4 regions of the Paenibacillus sp. sgz302115 genome follow, and region 4 is predicted to be linked to each of the others. Evidence: riboswitches for the same ligand, from Rfam matches in the RefSeq annotation. Region 4 holds a riboswitch; each other region holds the start of a gene.

Region 1 (3,206 bases), on a different contig from region 4:
ACGGTGAAGCCATCCAGACCCGGCAGCATCACATCAAGAATCGCAAGCTGGCAGCCCGCCGCAGCTTCTACCGCCCCCTCTCCGCTCTCCAGCCAGCGGACGGCATATTCCCGCTCACGCAGATCCGCAGAGACAGCGCTGCCAATCTCCCGGTCGTCTTCAACATACAGCAATGTAACGCTCATCAGCCTCAATCCTTTCTGTGCAAAAGTATAGCATGATTTCCCATAATTACGGATAAGACAAGCTGCCTCATTATAAAATTGCAAAAAACCAGCAAAGCTCCAGATTACTTGGAGACTTGCTGGTTTCTGTTTTCGTTCTGTTGGGCTACATACAATGGTTCAAGATTACTTAAAATGATCTTGCTGAAAAGCTGTATGAATAATCCCAACCACCATCACCATCATTAGAAACGATTTTTGCCTTGTACTCCCCTTCCTTTAGAGAGTTATTATCCTTATTAAGTTCTATTAGTACCTGATAATCTGGCCTGGACGTGGTATCCCCAGACGCAATTTGGTTGCCCTTCGGATCATAAATAACAAGCTTCATCCCTTTTTGATTATCGTCCCCCAACCAGAAACGAAGATTAGATCCATCACTGTATGAATAATCAAAATAAATGCTGATTTCTCCATTCTTCGGAAGAATGCCACCCTGATTCTTGGTATCCATAGGGCTAATAATTCCACTTTGGGGAGCGTTTACATTTTGAGCTTGAGCAAATGCAGCACTTGTTGGCACTGCGAGTAAAGCCAGAGCCGTTGAAAGAATTAAGATTGTCTTTTTCATTCTACTACTCTCCTTTTTGTTTTTAGTATAAAAAACCATAAAAATACAACAACATAAACATTATACTAAATAATCCCATTATTTTCAATAATATTGGATAAAATTGACTCAGGTTCATTTCAACGAGAAAAAGACCATCTCAAACCCTAAGGTTCAAGATGGCCCTGTTCCGCCTTCAATGCTTATTTTCCGGAGAGTGCCGCCGAGCGCTGCCAAACCCCGCTTTCCTTGTTTTTGCCCAGATACTCTATCCGTGTCGGCGTAAGCTCAAGAATCACATAATCGGGATCATCCGGCCCTTTGAACCACTTTTCCAGCTCTTTATTCCATACTTTAGAACGCAGGCCTTCATCCTTGGTAACGTCAGCCGTGGCCTCAATCTCCAGCACATCCTTGCCGCCGCCCTGCTCATATCCAAGCAGCAGAAAAGCATGCGGGTTATCCTTCAGCTCCTCTACCTTATGCGTCTTGCGGCTCGTTGCCAAGTAGATCTGAAGCCCCTCGTGAAAAACCGCCATATAGCGCACCTTAGGTTTGTTGCCGGCTTCTATCGTTCCGAAGGAACCGAACTTATTGTCATCCAGCGCTTTGATGATTGCCTGCTCCAGCTCTCTGTTGTCCATTGACGAAAAAGCTCCTTTCTAATACCGGTTTGATTTTTCGCTAAAATTTGCGTCAGGTTAGTGTACCCTTTCTGAAGGTATTGAATTCCGGTCCCTGCCATTTGGAGGTCCGCTACTGGACAATTCTGAAGGAGACAGTCTATAATACACCGTAAGAACACAGCAATGCCCATAACTTCATAGTACCAGGGGTGCTGGAATTGGCCGGCTGAGATTGTATCCCTCAAAGATACTGACCCTTATACCTGATCTGGATAATGCCAGCGTAGGAATCGTCACCTGCTTACTGCCGCTCGCGGCCTATAGCGAACCCACCTTACGTTACATTGGCGTCCCGGTCTCCGGGGCGCTTTTTTGGTATGAACATCATCAGAAATTGGAAGACTGAGGCTAGCTGGAAGGAGAGAAGAGAAGAAATGGGAGTCAAAAAAGCACTAATGCTCTGCATCAGCTGCATGCTGGTCATCGTCATGGCCGGCTGCGGCAGCAACAACGGTAATGCCGGCGGCAACGCCGCTCCTTCGTCCGGGAACGGAACCGCCGCCCCTGAAGCAACGGCTGCAGGCACGGAAGCCCCCAAGGAGCTGACCAAAATCAAGGTCGCGCTCGACTGGACGCCGAATACGAACCATACCGGCCTCTATGCGGCTAAAGAGCTGGGATATTACAAGGAAGAAGGCCTGGACGTAGAAATTGTGCAGCCAGGATCGGCGGGAGCCGATACGATGGTGACATCAGGCGAAGCCGCTTTTGGCATCAGTGCCCAGGAGGCGCTCACGCTGGCCCGTCTGCAGGGTGTGCCGCTTGTATCTATCGCCGCAATCATTCAGCATAATACCTCAGGCTTTGCCGCGCCGAAGGACCGCAATATCAAGACGCCGAAGGATTTCGAAGGCAAAACCTACGGCGGCTGGGGCTCACCTGCTGAAGAAGCGGCAATGAAGGCGATTATGGACCCCGAAGGCGGAGATGTCAAAAAGGTGAAGCTGGTCAATATCGGCGAAGCCGACTTCTTCACTGCCGTGAAGCGGGACATTGATTTCGCCTGGATTTTCTACGCATGGACCGGCATTGAAGCCGAGCTGCGCGGGGAACCGCTGGATATGCTGTATTTGAAGGATTACGCACCACAACTGGATTACTACACCCCGGTACTTACCACAAGCGAGAAGGAAATTGCCGAGCACCCCGAAGTGGTGAAGGCTTTCCTTGCGGCTACGTCGAAAGGATATCAATACGCGATTGACAAGCCGGAGGAGGCTGCCGCTATTTTGTCCAAAGCCGTGCCTGATCTTGATCCCAAGCTGGTTCTGGCCAGCCAGAAATGGCTCAGTCCGAAATACAAGGACGATGCCGCCCGTTGGGGCGAGCAGAAAACCGAAATCTGGCAGAATTATGCCGACTGGATGTACGGACTGAAGCTGCTGGATAAGCCGCTGGACGCCGCTTCTGCGTTCACGAATGATTTTTTACCGGAAGGCAAGTAGGCTATAACCCTATAATATAATTCCAAAATCGAAAGGATCTGATCCGCATGGCAAACACACTGCTCAGCATTCAAGTCATTCCCAAAACTCCGAACAACGAGGACTCTATCCCTTATGTGGACAAGGCCATTGAAGTTATTCAGCAATCCGGCGTCAAACACCAGGTGAACCCGCTTGAGACAACAATGGAGGGTGAACTGGAAGAGCTGCTTGAAGTGGTCCGCCAAATGCACCACGCACTCATTGAATCCGGCAGCCCCAGCGTCATCTCACAGATCAAGATCGCCCATAATCCCAGCGG
Region 2 (3,206 bases), on a different contig from region 4:
GATATGATGCCGTTCAGAAGAAGGCTGCCGAGCTCCTTTGGCGCCAGTTCATAGGCAGCTTGTACCCGGATGTACCTTTGTTCCGGCATGACGGAGGCTGGTGCGCGGCATTGGAGTATCTGATTGCGAAGCTGCACGGCCGTCCTGTCACCTACCGTGAAGCCGCCCAGCGTTACGGGGTTTCCGTCTCTATGGTAAGCCGCTATGCGCGGCGGATCCAAAGCGAATGCGGCATCGGGGATGATGGACCGGAGGCGGGTATTTTACCCCCTTTTACCGAAAATATCTGAGAATAGCTCCAGTTGCCCGCAGAGGGTCCACCCGCTTTGGTGGAGCCAGTAAGACCATTGCTTCTTAAATTAAATCCGCTTGTGAGGAGGCCACACTAATGTACAAAACAATTGTAATCGGAACAGGTCCTGCCGGTCTGACTGCCGCGATTTATCTGGCGCGTGCGAATCTTAACCCGCTGGTAATTGAGGGTTTGCAGCCGGGAGGACAGCTGACAACGACGACAGAGGTGGAGAACTTTCCGGGCTTTCCCGAAGGGATTATGGGTCCGGATCTGATGGACAATATGCGCAAGCAGGCGGAGCGCTTTGGTGCTGAATTTAAGAACGGCTGGGTGGAATCCGTCGATTTCTCGCAGCGTCCTTTCAAAATCACCGTGGATGGCCTGGGCGTACTGGAGGCGGAAACGGTTATTATTTCGACCGGTGCGTCGGCTAGATATCTAGGCATACCGGGGGAACAGGAGAACGTCGGACGCGGTGTCAGCACTTGTGCAACCTGTGACGGCTTCTTCTTCCGCGGCAAAAAGATTATCGTAGTCGGCGGCGGCGACTCTGCGATGGAGGAAGCCAGCTTCCTGACACGGTTCGCTTCCAGCGTAACGCTGGTCCACCGCCGTTCGGAGCTGCGCGCTTCGAAGATTATGCAGGACCGGGCGCGCGGGAACAGCAAGGTTGCCTGGGCGCTGAACCGGACCCCGCTTGAAATAACCCTCGGCGATTCCGGTGTTAAAGGACTGACGGTCCGCAACAACGAGACAGGTCTTGAGGAGCTTGTGGAAGCGGACGGCGTATTCGTCGCTATCGGACATACGCCGAATACGGCTTTCCTGGGCGGTCAGATTACAACGGACGAGAATGGATATATCGTGGTGAATCCGGGGACAACGGAAACCAATATTCCGGGCGTGTTTGCTTGCGGCGACGTGCAGGATACCCGTTACCGCCAGGCGATCTCGGCAGCGGGAACCGGCTGTATGGCTGCGATGGATGCGGAGAAGTACCTGGAAGGCACGATGGTGCATGACTGGAGCGAAACACTGGATAAATAATAGCTGGGCAACGCCGAGGTTGACAAAAAACACCATGGCAAGTAGATTGAATGTAATCAGATAAGATACCCACTAGGGGAGCCTGAATGGGCTGAGACGGGAAAATTGAATTCCCGGACCCTTGAACCTGATCTGGATCATACCAGCGTAGGAAAGTGGAGCCGGACCTTTTATTGAGCGCAGTCTTTTTTGGCTGTTCATAGATAAAGCCGCTCCAGGTGGAGCGGCTTTTTTGCTGCATTTTCTTGTCTGCAACTTGGCTCCCAGAGCCTGGAGGAGGAGAAGAGATGTCAGAAACAGTGAAGAAGGAAGAAGTAAGTCTTTTGGGGTTCCCTGCAAGCCGTAAAGTCTATGTGGAGGGCTCGCGCCCGGATATTCAAGTCCCAATGCGTGAGATCAGCCTGAGCCGAACCGAGGGTGTGGCCGGTGATGAGGATAACGCACCGCTGCGTGTCTATGACACGAGTGGGATCTATACCGATGCTGCTGTAGAAACTGATGTCCGCAGAGGACTGCCGCCGCACCGTCTATGCTGGATTGCAGAGCGCGGGGATTCGGAGGAATACGCAGGGCGAATGAAGCAGGCCGGTGATGACGGAAATACGGCAGACTTTTTGGAGGCAGAAGGCTTTTCCGGTTTGCTGCGGCGTCCCTTAAGAGCGTCTAAAGGCAGAAATGTAACCCAACTGCATTATGCGCGGAAGGGCATCATTACACCGGAAATGGAGTTCATTGCAATCCGTGAGAACACAACGCCGGAATATGTAAGGGATGAGGTGGCTGCCGGGAGGGCAATCATCCCATCGAATATTAACCACCCGGAGAGTGAACCGATGATCATCGGCCGTAATTTTCTGGTGAAGATTAACGCGAACATCGGGAATTCCGCCGTTTCTTCTTCAATTGAGGAAGAGGTAGAGAAAATGAGATGGGCCACCCGCTGGGGTGCTGATACCATTATGGATCTCTCCACTGGCAAGCAGATTCATACTACCCGTGAATGGATCATCCGCAACTCTCCTGTGCCCATTGGCACTGTGCCGATTTATCAGGCGTTGGAAAAGGTGGGCGGCATAGCCGAGGATTTGACGTGGGAACTGTACCGGGACACACTTATCGAACAGGCGGAGCAGGGTGTGGATTATTTCACCATTCATGCCGGAGTGCTGTTGCGTTATATTCCGCTTACTGCCGGGCGAATGACAGGGATTGTTTCGCGCGGGGGCTCGATTATGGCAGCATGGTGTCTTGCTCATCAGCAGGAGAATTTCCTGTATACGCATTTTGAAGAGATATGCGGGATCATGAAGACATACGACGTGGCCTTTTCCCTGGGGGACGGTCTGCGCCCCGGTTCCATTGCCGATGCCAATGACGAAGCCCAGTTCGCTGAACTGGAGACGCTTGGTGAACTGACAGCCTTGGCCTCTAAGCATGATGTTCAGGTAATGGTAGAAGGTCCGGGCCATGTGCCGATGCATAAGATCAAGGAGAACATGGATAAGCAACTGGAGCTTTGCCAGGAGGCCCCCTTTTACACGCTCGGTCCGTTGACCACAGACATTGCCCCTGGCTATGATCATATTACCTCTGCAATCGGTGCCGCGATGATCGGCTGGTTCGGAACAGCCATGCTCTGCTACGTTACGCCCAAGGAGCACTTGGGACTGCCGAACAAGAATGATGTGCGCGAGGGTGTCATTACCTACAAAATCGCAGCACATGCTGCCGACCTGGCCAAAGGGCATCCAGGGGCGCAAGAACGGGACAACGCGCTGTCCAAGGCGCGGTTCGAGTTCCGCTGGCGTGACCAGTTCCATCTGTCGCTGGACCCGGAGCGGGCACTGGAATATCACGATGAGAC
Region 3 (3,206 bases), on a different contig from region 4:
ATCCGCCGAAGCGCTTGCCTGCGGGTCATTCCGACTGAAAATGCCGCTTCCCACTGACCTTCAGGAATGGATAGCACCGCAGCCCGCACAATCTCGGAGGAATAAGCACCTACACTGAGTGTGAAGCCAATCGTAGCGGCAGTAAACGGATCGAGGATGATCCCCATAGCCGGCAATCCATAGAAAATGATGAATAGCTGAACCAGCAGCGGTGTTCCGCGGATGATCCAAACATAGAATCGCGCAATCAGCTTCGGTAGCGTCCACGGCGAAAGCCGGATGAGTGCGGTACACACGGCAAGCAGCAATCCCAGTATGAAGGAGACCACAGCCAGCGGAATGGTAAAAGCCACCCCGGCTTTCAGCAGGGGCAACAAGGAATCAAGGAAAATTTGTATTTTGCGGTCATCCACGGATCAGACCTCCTTCTCAGGGGTTCAGGAACCAACACTCCGAACACACCGGTTATTATTTGGATACATCAGCACCGAAATATTTCTCGGAAATTTTCAGGTACGTTCCATCACTTTTCATGGCTGACAGCGCTTCGTTCACCGCCTTCACCAGCTCCTCATTGCCTTTCAGGAAGGTAGCCGCACTATGTGAGCCTGCAGCGATTTCATCGACAACTTTAATTTTCACATCCGGTCTCTGCTTTTTCAGATCCAGATAGGACAGACCATCGTTCACAGTTGCATCAATCCGGCCCGAGGTCAGCAGGTCAATAGCTTGGTTGAAGCCCTCAATGGCGACAATCTCAGCACCGTTCTCACGGGCGATAGCGGATAGATTGCTGGTTAGTGACTGGCCGGCTTTTTTGCCTTTCAGGTCTGCAAAGGTTTTGATGTCTTCATTCTTGTCACTTACGATCAGCACTGCCTTGGAGACAATGTATGGATCGGAAAAAGCATATTTCACCTTGCGTTCATCCGTAATCGACACTTCATTAAAGATCACATCAAACCGTTTGGCATCCATGCCGGCAAAAAGTCCATCCCACTGCGTCTCAAAAAACTCCGGCTGAACCCCTATCCGTTTGGCTACCTCCTCGGCGATTTCCACGTCAAATCCCGTCAGCTTGCCGGTGGCATCATGGAAGGTGAAGGGTGCATACGTGCCTTCGGTTCCGATGCGCAGCTTGCCGCTCGCTTTTATGGCCTCCAGGCTGTTCTGCGCTGCCGGGGCAGCTGTTGCTACACCTTCGCTTGGAGATGCAGACTGCACCGCCGCATTGTTGCCGCTATTTTTGCCGCAGGCCGCCGCCAGTATCACCGAAAGCAGCAGCAGGATGGTCAGGCTTATTTTTTTCATGATCTATGTCCCCTCTCATCTGAAAAATCTTCGGGATTAGCATCCCCAAAAACAACCCGCTCACTCTGCTCCTCCGTTGACATCAAGCCTGAATATGATATATTAATTAGCAATTGTGAATTCAATATCGACCTGTTATTTCACTAGGGGAGTCTGCCGACTGAGACGAAGCCTTAAGCTTCGGACCCTTGGAACCTGATCTGGATCATACCAGCGGAGGGAAGTGGAACAGAATTGCTCAGCGGTACCGCTTCATGCTGTCTGCCTGAACCTTTCAGACCCATTTGTCTCCTCCAGAGACGGATGGGTCTTTATTGTGTCCATTAAGTATCGCTACATACAAAGGAGGCTTGCTTACATACGAATATGATCTCTATTACTAACCTGTCCTATTCTTTTGATGCATCATTCGGAGCACCGGTATTCTCCGGGCTATCCATGAACGTCAACCAGGGCGAATTCATCTCCATTGTCGGGGCCAGCGGCTGCGGCAAAAGCACGCTCTTCAAGATTATTGCCGGACTTCTGCCCCACTCCGGCGGTGAGATCAGAATTCACGGGCACCCCTCTCAAGATCCTTCCTCACGCTTAGGACAGGTTGCCTATATGCCGCAGCAGGACCTGCTGCTGCCCTGGCGGACTGTGCTGGACAACTGCCTGCTGCCTTGGGAGCTGAAGCAGATTGGCAGCAAGGCCGAGGCCGCTGTGCAGATCCGCGAAATGCTGTCCCTCTTCGGCCTGGCGGGAACGGAGACAGCCTATCCCGCAGAACTGTCCGGCGGGATGCGGCAAAGGGTTGCCCTGCTGCGCACTCTTGCCGCCGGGAATGAGCTGATGCTGCTGGATGAGCCGTTCGGGGCGCTGGATGCGATTACGAAACGCGAGCTGCACCGCTGGCTGCTCTCGCTGTGGAGCGGTCTTGAGAAGACGGTGCTGTTCATCACCCATGATCTGGAGGAGGCCTTGCTGCTCAGCGACCGGATCTATCTGATGTCCGGCGGCGCAGACGGCGGCTTGCAGGAGCTGTCTGTAGAGCTGCCGCGCCCACGACATTACAAAATGAACTATGAACCGCAGTTTGTCGCCCTGCGGGAGGATTTGGAGCGGAGGCTATATGAGAGCCGCATTTTGTAGAAAAGCACTTAGGAATTACGGGCCTTTTGCTATGCTGGCAGTGCTTACTCTTATCGTCTGGGAGATCGTATCGCGCCTGGGGCTGATCCCCTCGTTCATCCTCCCTGCTCCTTCCGCAATCTTCATGGCGCTTGTCCGGCAAAGAGGGCTGCTGTTCGGAGTGCATTTGCCCGCGACACTGGAGGAGGTACTGCTTGGGTTTGGCCTGTCAGTGTTCTGTGGCTTGCTGCTTGGGACCGGAATGCACATGTTCACTCCGCTGGAAAAGGCGCTGTATCCCCTGCTCGTTATCAGCCAGACGGTTCCGCTGATTGCACTGTCGCCCATTTTTATTATGTGGTTCGGCTATACGCTGTGGAGCAAGGTTGCGGTGGTGTTCCTGACGGCCTTTTTCCCGGTGGTGGTGGGGACCTATGACGGTCTGCATAAAAGCGGGGCGATATACCGGGAGCTGCTGCTGACCCTTGGCGCGAACCGCTGGCAGATCCTGCGGAAGACGCAGATTCCGCCGGCGCTGCCTTCTTTTTTCTCTGGACTCAAGCTCTCCATTGTCTACTGTGTGATAGGGGCAACCATCGGCGAATGGCTGGGCGGCAGCAAGGGACTCGGTTATTTCAGCCGCCGGATGGCCGGAAATCTGCAAAGCGCAGAAATGTTCGCCGCCGTTGTCCTGCTGTCCGCGCTTGGTGTCGCTTTGTTTCTAAGCATAACCTTGCTTGAAAGGATCATTTTGAAGAAAAGAGGTATTTATCGGTGAAAAT
Region 4 (3,206 bases):
CGGCCAGAATTTCCGTAGCCCGAATCGTCTCCAGGTTATCCGGCAGCAGATACTTCTGATCGTTAATGATCTCAATCTTGACCCAATTGCCAAGGCCGGCCGCTCTAGCCAGTCTCGCAATGCGCACCGCCTCTTCAGCAGTTCTAGCCCCTGAGGTATTGGGCAGCAGCGTCATATGGGCAGGAATATGGCTGACAATATTGTCTTTGCTCTCCGGATCAACCCGGCGCAGAGCAACCGTAATCACCTGTGAGCCTGAACGTGCGATGACCTCGGGAATCAGAGTGTTCCGGCTATATTTTCCTGTACCTATGAATAAACGGCTGGATAAAGAAATGCCGCCAATAATCAATGGATCTAACATGAACCCGCCTCCTGATAAATATTTTTGTTCACAATAGCTCAGCCCCCGCCTACAAAATGCACCAGCTCTATCCGGTCGCCTTCGCTGAGCAGCGTTTCTCCGTAATTGTCTTTGGGGACAATCTCACCGTTCAGCTCCACAATTACAAGCCTTCCGTTCCACTCAGGGAGGCATAGCAGGTCGGCCAATGTCCGGCAGTCTTCTGCATACACCCCGGCTTTCCCATTAATGATCAGCTTCACGCCTGTTCACCTCCTCCGCCAAAAGAATCAGCGATATTCACAGCCGCCGCGCTGGAATTATTCTGCACCGCCGCTCTGTAAGCCTTAGCGGCAGCCACAGGATCTGCGCTGCTGCAAATGCCGGACATCACCGCAATCCCTGCGGCGCCCTGCCGCACAATCCGGCCAGCGTTGCCCGGTTCAATCCCGCCGATGGCAATCAGGGGAATGCTGCTGCCCCGCACGGCTGCTCTCAGCAGATCAAGGCCACGCTCTTGCTGTCCCCGCTTGCAAGCTGTGGCAAACACATGCCCGAACAGGCAGTAATCCGCCCCCTGTTCTCCCGCTTCTGCGGCCTCCTCCGCAGAATGCACCGACCTCCCCAGCCGCAGGCCGGGAGCAGCGGCGCGGGCAGCAGCAGGCGGCAGGCTGTGCCAGGCAAGCTGGACACCGCCCGCGCCGGCCGCAAGGGCAACATCAAGACGGTCATTAATGATCAGCTTGGCCGCTGAGATTCCCGCCCTGATCAATTGCTCCGTCAGGTTCAGCAGCTCCCGGGCGGACAAATGCTTTTCCCGCAGATGGATATAATCCACAAGTGGATGCACAGCCGCAGCAAGTGCAATCAACCGCTCCGGCCCAAGCTTCCCGTCCGAAATCAAATGAATTTCAGCCAAGCGGTTCACCTTCATTCATTGTTGTTGCTGCAACACCAAACACAAAAAAACCGCCCCCAGCAATAGGAGGCAGTCGGAAATATATACAGGAATACGGGCTGAAGGATAAGCCCCGCTGCAGTCATTCGTTCACACTTTCCTACGCTGGTATAAACCAGATCAGGTTCAAAGGGTCCGAACGGTCAGGTTCGTCTCAGCCTTGCGGCACCCCTAGTGGCAAATTCATATTCAGTTGCTGACGTGCTTCATATTAACATAGTTTTCCTCGAAAAAGCTATAGAAATGATATGAGAAGTTACCAATGAGCATGCGCAGCAAAAAGAGCGGACCGCAGAGGTACGCTCTTACACCTGATTTATAGAGCATCAATGCTCCTGTTAGCCGTTTATAATCTCGCCGCCATTGACATGAATCACCTGTCCGCTTACATAGGATGAATCCTCAGAAGCGAGATAGACATAGGCGGGTGCCAGCTCCTCCGGTTGGCCGGGGCGTTTCATCGGCTGTGTGCCGCCGAACTCGCTGACCTTCTTGGCGTCAAAGGAAGACGGGATAAGCGGAGTCCAGACTGGACCCGGCGCGACAGCGTTGACACGAATGCCCTGTTCCGCCAGATTCATCGAGAGTGACCGGGTGAAGCTGAGAATTGCGCCTTTGGTGGACGAATAGTCCAGCAGCTGCGGGCTGCCCCTATAGGCCGTGATGGAGGTCGTGTTGATGATCGTGGAGCCTTTTTTCAGATGGGGCATTGCCGCCTTGGTCAAGTAGAACATAGAGAAAATATTCGTGCGGAAGGTACGTTCAAGCTGCTCGGAAGTGATATTCTCAATCTTGTCCTGCGGATGCTGCTCGGCGGCATTGTTGATCAGGATGTCCAGCTTGCCCAGTCCGTCCACCGTCTTTTTAATCAGATCCTGGCAGAAGGCTTCCACACCGATATCACCGGCTACCAAAATACATTTGCGGCCTTCCTGCTCCACCTGGCGTTTGGTCTCTTCGGCATCCGAATGCTCATTCAGATAAGAAACAACGACATCCGCGCCTTCCTTGGCAAAATGAACAGCCACCGCGCGCCCAATGCCGCTGTCACCCCCAGTAATAAGCGCCGCCTTGCCCAGCAGCTTGCCTGCCGCCTTATAGGCTGACGTCTCGAATTCCGGCAGTGGCTTCATCTGGCTCTCAATCCCGGGCTGTTGCTTCTGCTCCTGCGGGGGTAAGGTTTGTGTGGCTTGATTGTTTGGCATGATCCTTGTCTCCTTTCGCTGTGCAACTATGGAAGTAGCATCATCGTTTTAGGATGGCTTATGGGGCTTGGATTATGCGTCGGGTGTGCTGTAAAACTTGAAGACAAAGGCGGACGCTACCGCTCCTACAGTTCCAAACTTCCCCTCCGCCACTTCTGCCTTTTGGTAGTTCTTTAGTTCAGCTTATATAGCTGAATTATCTTTACCACATACAGTCGTTTTTCGTGAAGACACCAGATATAATTTAGAGAACATTGTGTTTGTCAGGCATGGAGATTTGGACGGAACAACGAGGTTAGGTTAAGGAGGCAGGCACATTTATGACCAGAAATTCAAGGAGCATCGTCGTTGCCGTCAAAGGAGTTATTGTGCATAAAGGCAAAATTCTGCTTGTACAGCGCGCTGCGGAGGATTCTGTAGGGGCAGGGAGTTGGGAATGCCCGGGAGGGAAAATTGAATTCGGAGAAGGCCTGGAGGCCGCGCTGGTGCGGGAGATCAGGGAGGAGACCGGGCTTACGGTAGCTGTAGGAGCACTTTTATATGCATCCTCCTTTCTGAGCGATCCGGGCAGGCAGCTAGTCATCATCACCTACCTGTGCCGGTCACAAGAAGATACAGTACTGCTCTCGGAAGAGCATGCGGCTTATAAATGGAGCACCAAGCTTGAGGCTCAGACCCTGCTGCCGCCCGGCATCCTGGA

What was found. A riboswitch is a leader RNA that binds a small molecule or an ion and turns the genes downstream of it on or off. The one in region 4 is predicted to bind thiamine pyrophosphate.
Region 1: another riboswitch for thiamine pyrophosphate. It lies ahead of AC0LWN_RS32015 (ABC transporter substrate-binding protein); the one in region 4 lies ahead of AC0LWN_RS17660 (thiamine phosphate synthase).
Region 2: another riboswitch for thiamine pyrophosphate. It lies ahead of thiC (phosphomethylpyrimidine synthase ThiC); the one in region 4 lies ahead of AC0LWN_RS17660 (thiamine phosphate synthase).
Region 3: another riboswitch for thiamine pyrophosphate. It lies ahead of AC0LWN_RS00600 (ABC transporter ATP-binding protein); the one in region 4 lies ahead of AC0LWN_RS17660 (thiamine phosphate synthase).

What each region holds. Positions count from the first base shown of each region.
Region 1 covers NZ_JBVYOK010000040.1:26,995-30,200, forward strand. Annotated here, with positions in the region: gene AC0LWN_RS32000 (response regulator transcription factor) at 1-185, opposite strand, end outside; gene AC0LWN_RS32005 (hypothetical protein) at 355-795, opposite strand; gene AC0LWN_RS32010 (pyridoxamine 5'-phosphate oxidase family protein) at 978-1,418, opposite strand; TPP riboswitch at 1,596-1,708, shown strand; gene AC0LWN_RS32015 (ABC transporter substrate-binding protein) at 1,835-2,905, shown strand; gene AC0LWN_RS32020 (thiamine-binding protein) at 2,953-3,206, shown strand, end outside.
Region 2 covers NZ_JBVYOK010000036.1:23,239-26,444, reverse strand. Annotated here, with positions in the region: gene AC0LWN_RS31365 (tetratricopeptide repeat protein) at 1-290, shown strand, start outside; gene trxB (thioredoxin-disulfide reductase) at 389-1,342, shown strand; TPP riboswitch at 1,407-1,513, shown strand; gene thiC (phosphomethylpyrimidine synthase ThiC) at 1,630-3,206, shown strand, end outside.
Region 3 covers NZ_JBVYOK010000001.1:133,945-137,150, reverse strand. Annotated here, with positions in the region: gene AC0LWN_RS00610 (amino acid ABC transporter permease) at 1-413, opposite strand, end outside; gene AC0LWN_RS00605 (amino acid ABC transporter substrate-binding protein) at 469-1,311, opposite strand; TPP riboswitch at 1,447-1,550, shown strand; gene AC0LWN_RS00600 (ABC transporter ATP-binding protein) at 1,678-2,445, shown strand; gene AC0LWN_RS00595 (ABC transporter permease) at 2,426-3,202, shown strand; gene AC0LWN_RS00590 (ABC transporter substrate-binding protein) at 3,199-3,206, shown strand, end outside.
Region 4 covers NZ_JBVYOK010000009.1:13,905-17,110, forward strand. Annotated here, with positions in the region: gene AC0LWN_RS17650 (thiazole synthase) at 1-364, opposite strand, end outside; gene thiS (sulfur carrier protein ThiS) at 403-606, opposite strand; gene AC0LWN_RS17660 (thiamine phosphate synthase) at 603-1,277, opposite strand; TPP riboswitch at 1,382-1,484, opposite strand; gene AC0LWN_RS17665 (SDR family oxidoreductase) at 1,640-2,506, opposite strand; gene AC0LWN_RS17670 (NUDIX hydrolase) at 2,827-3,206, shown strand, end outside.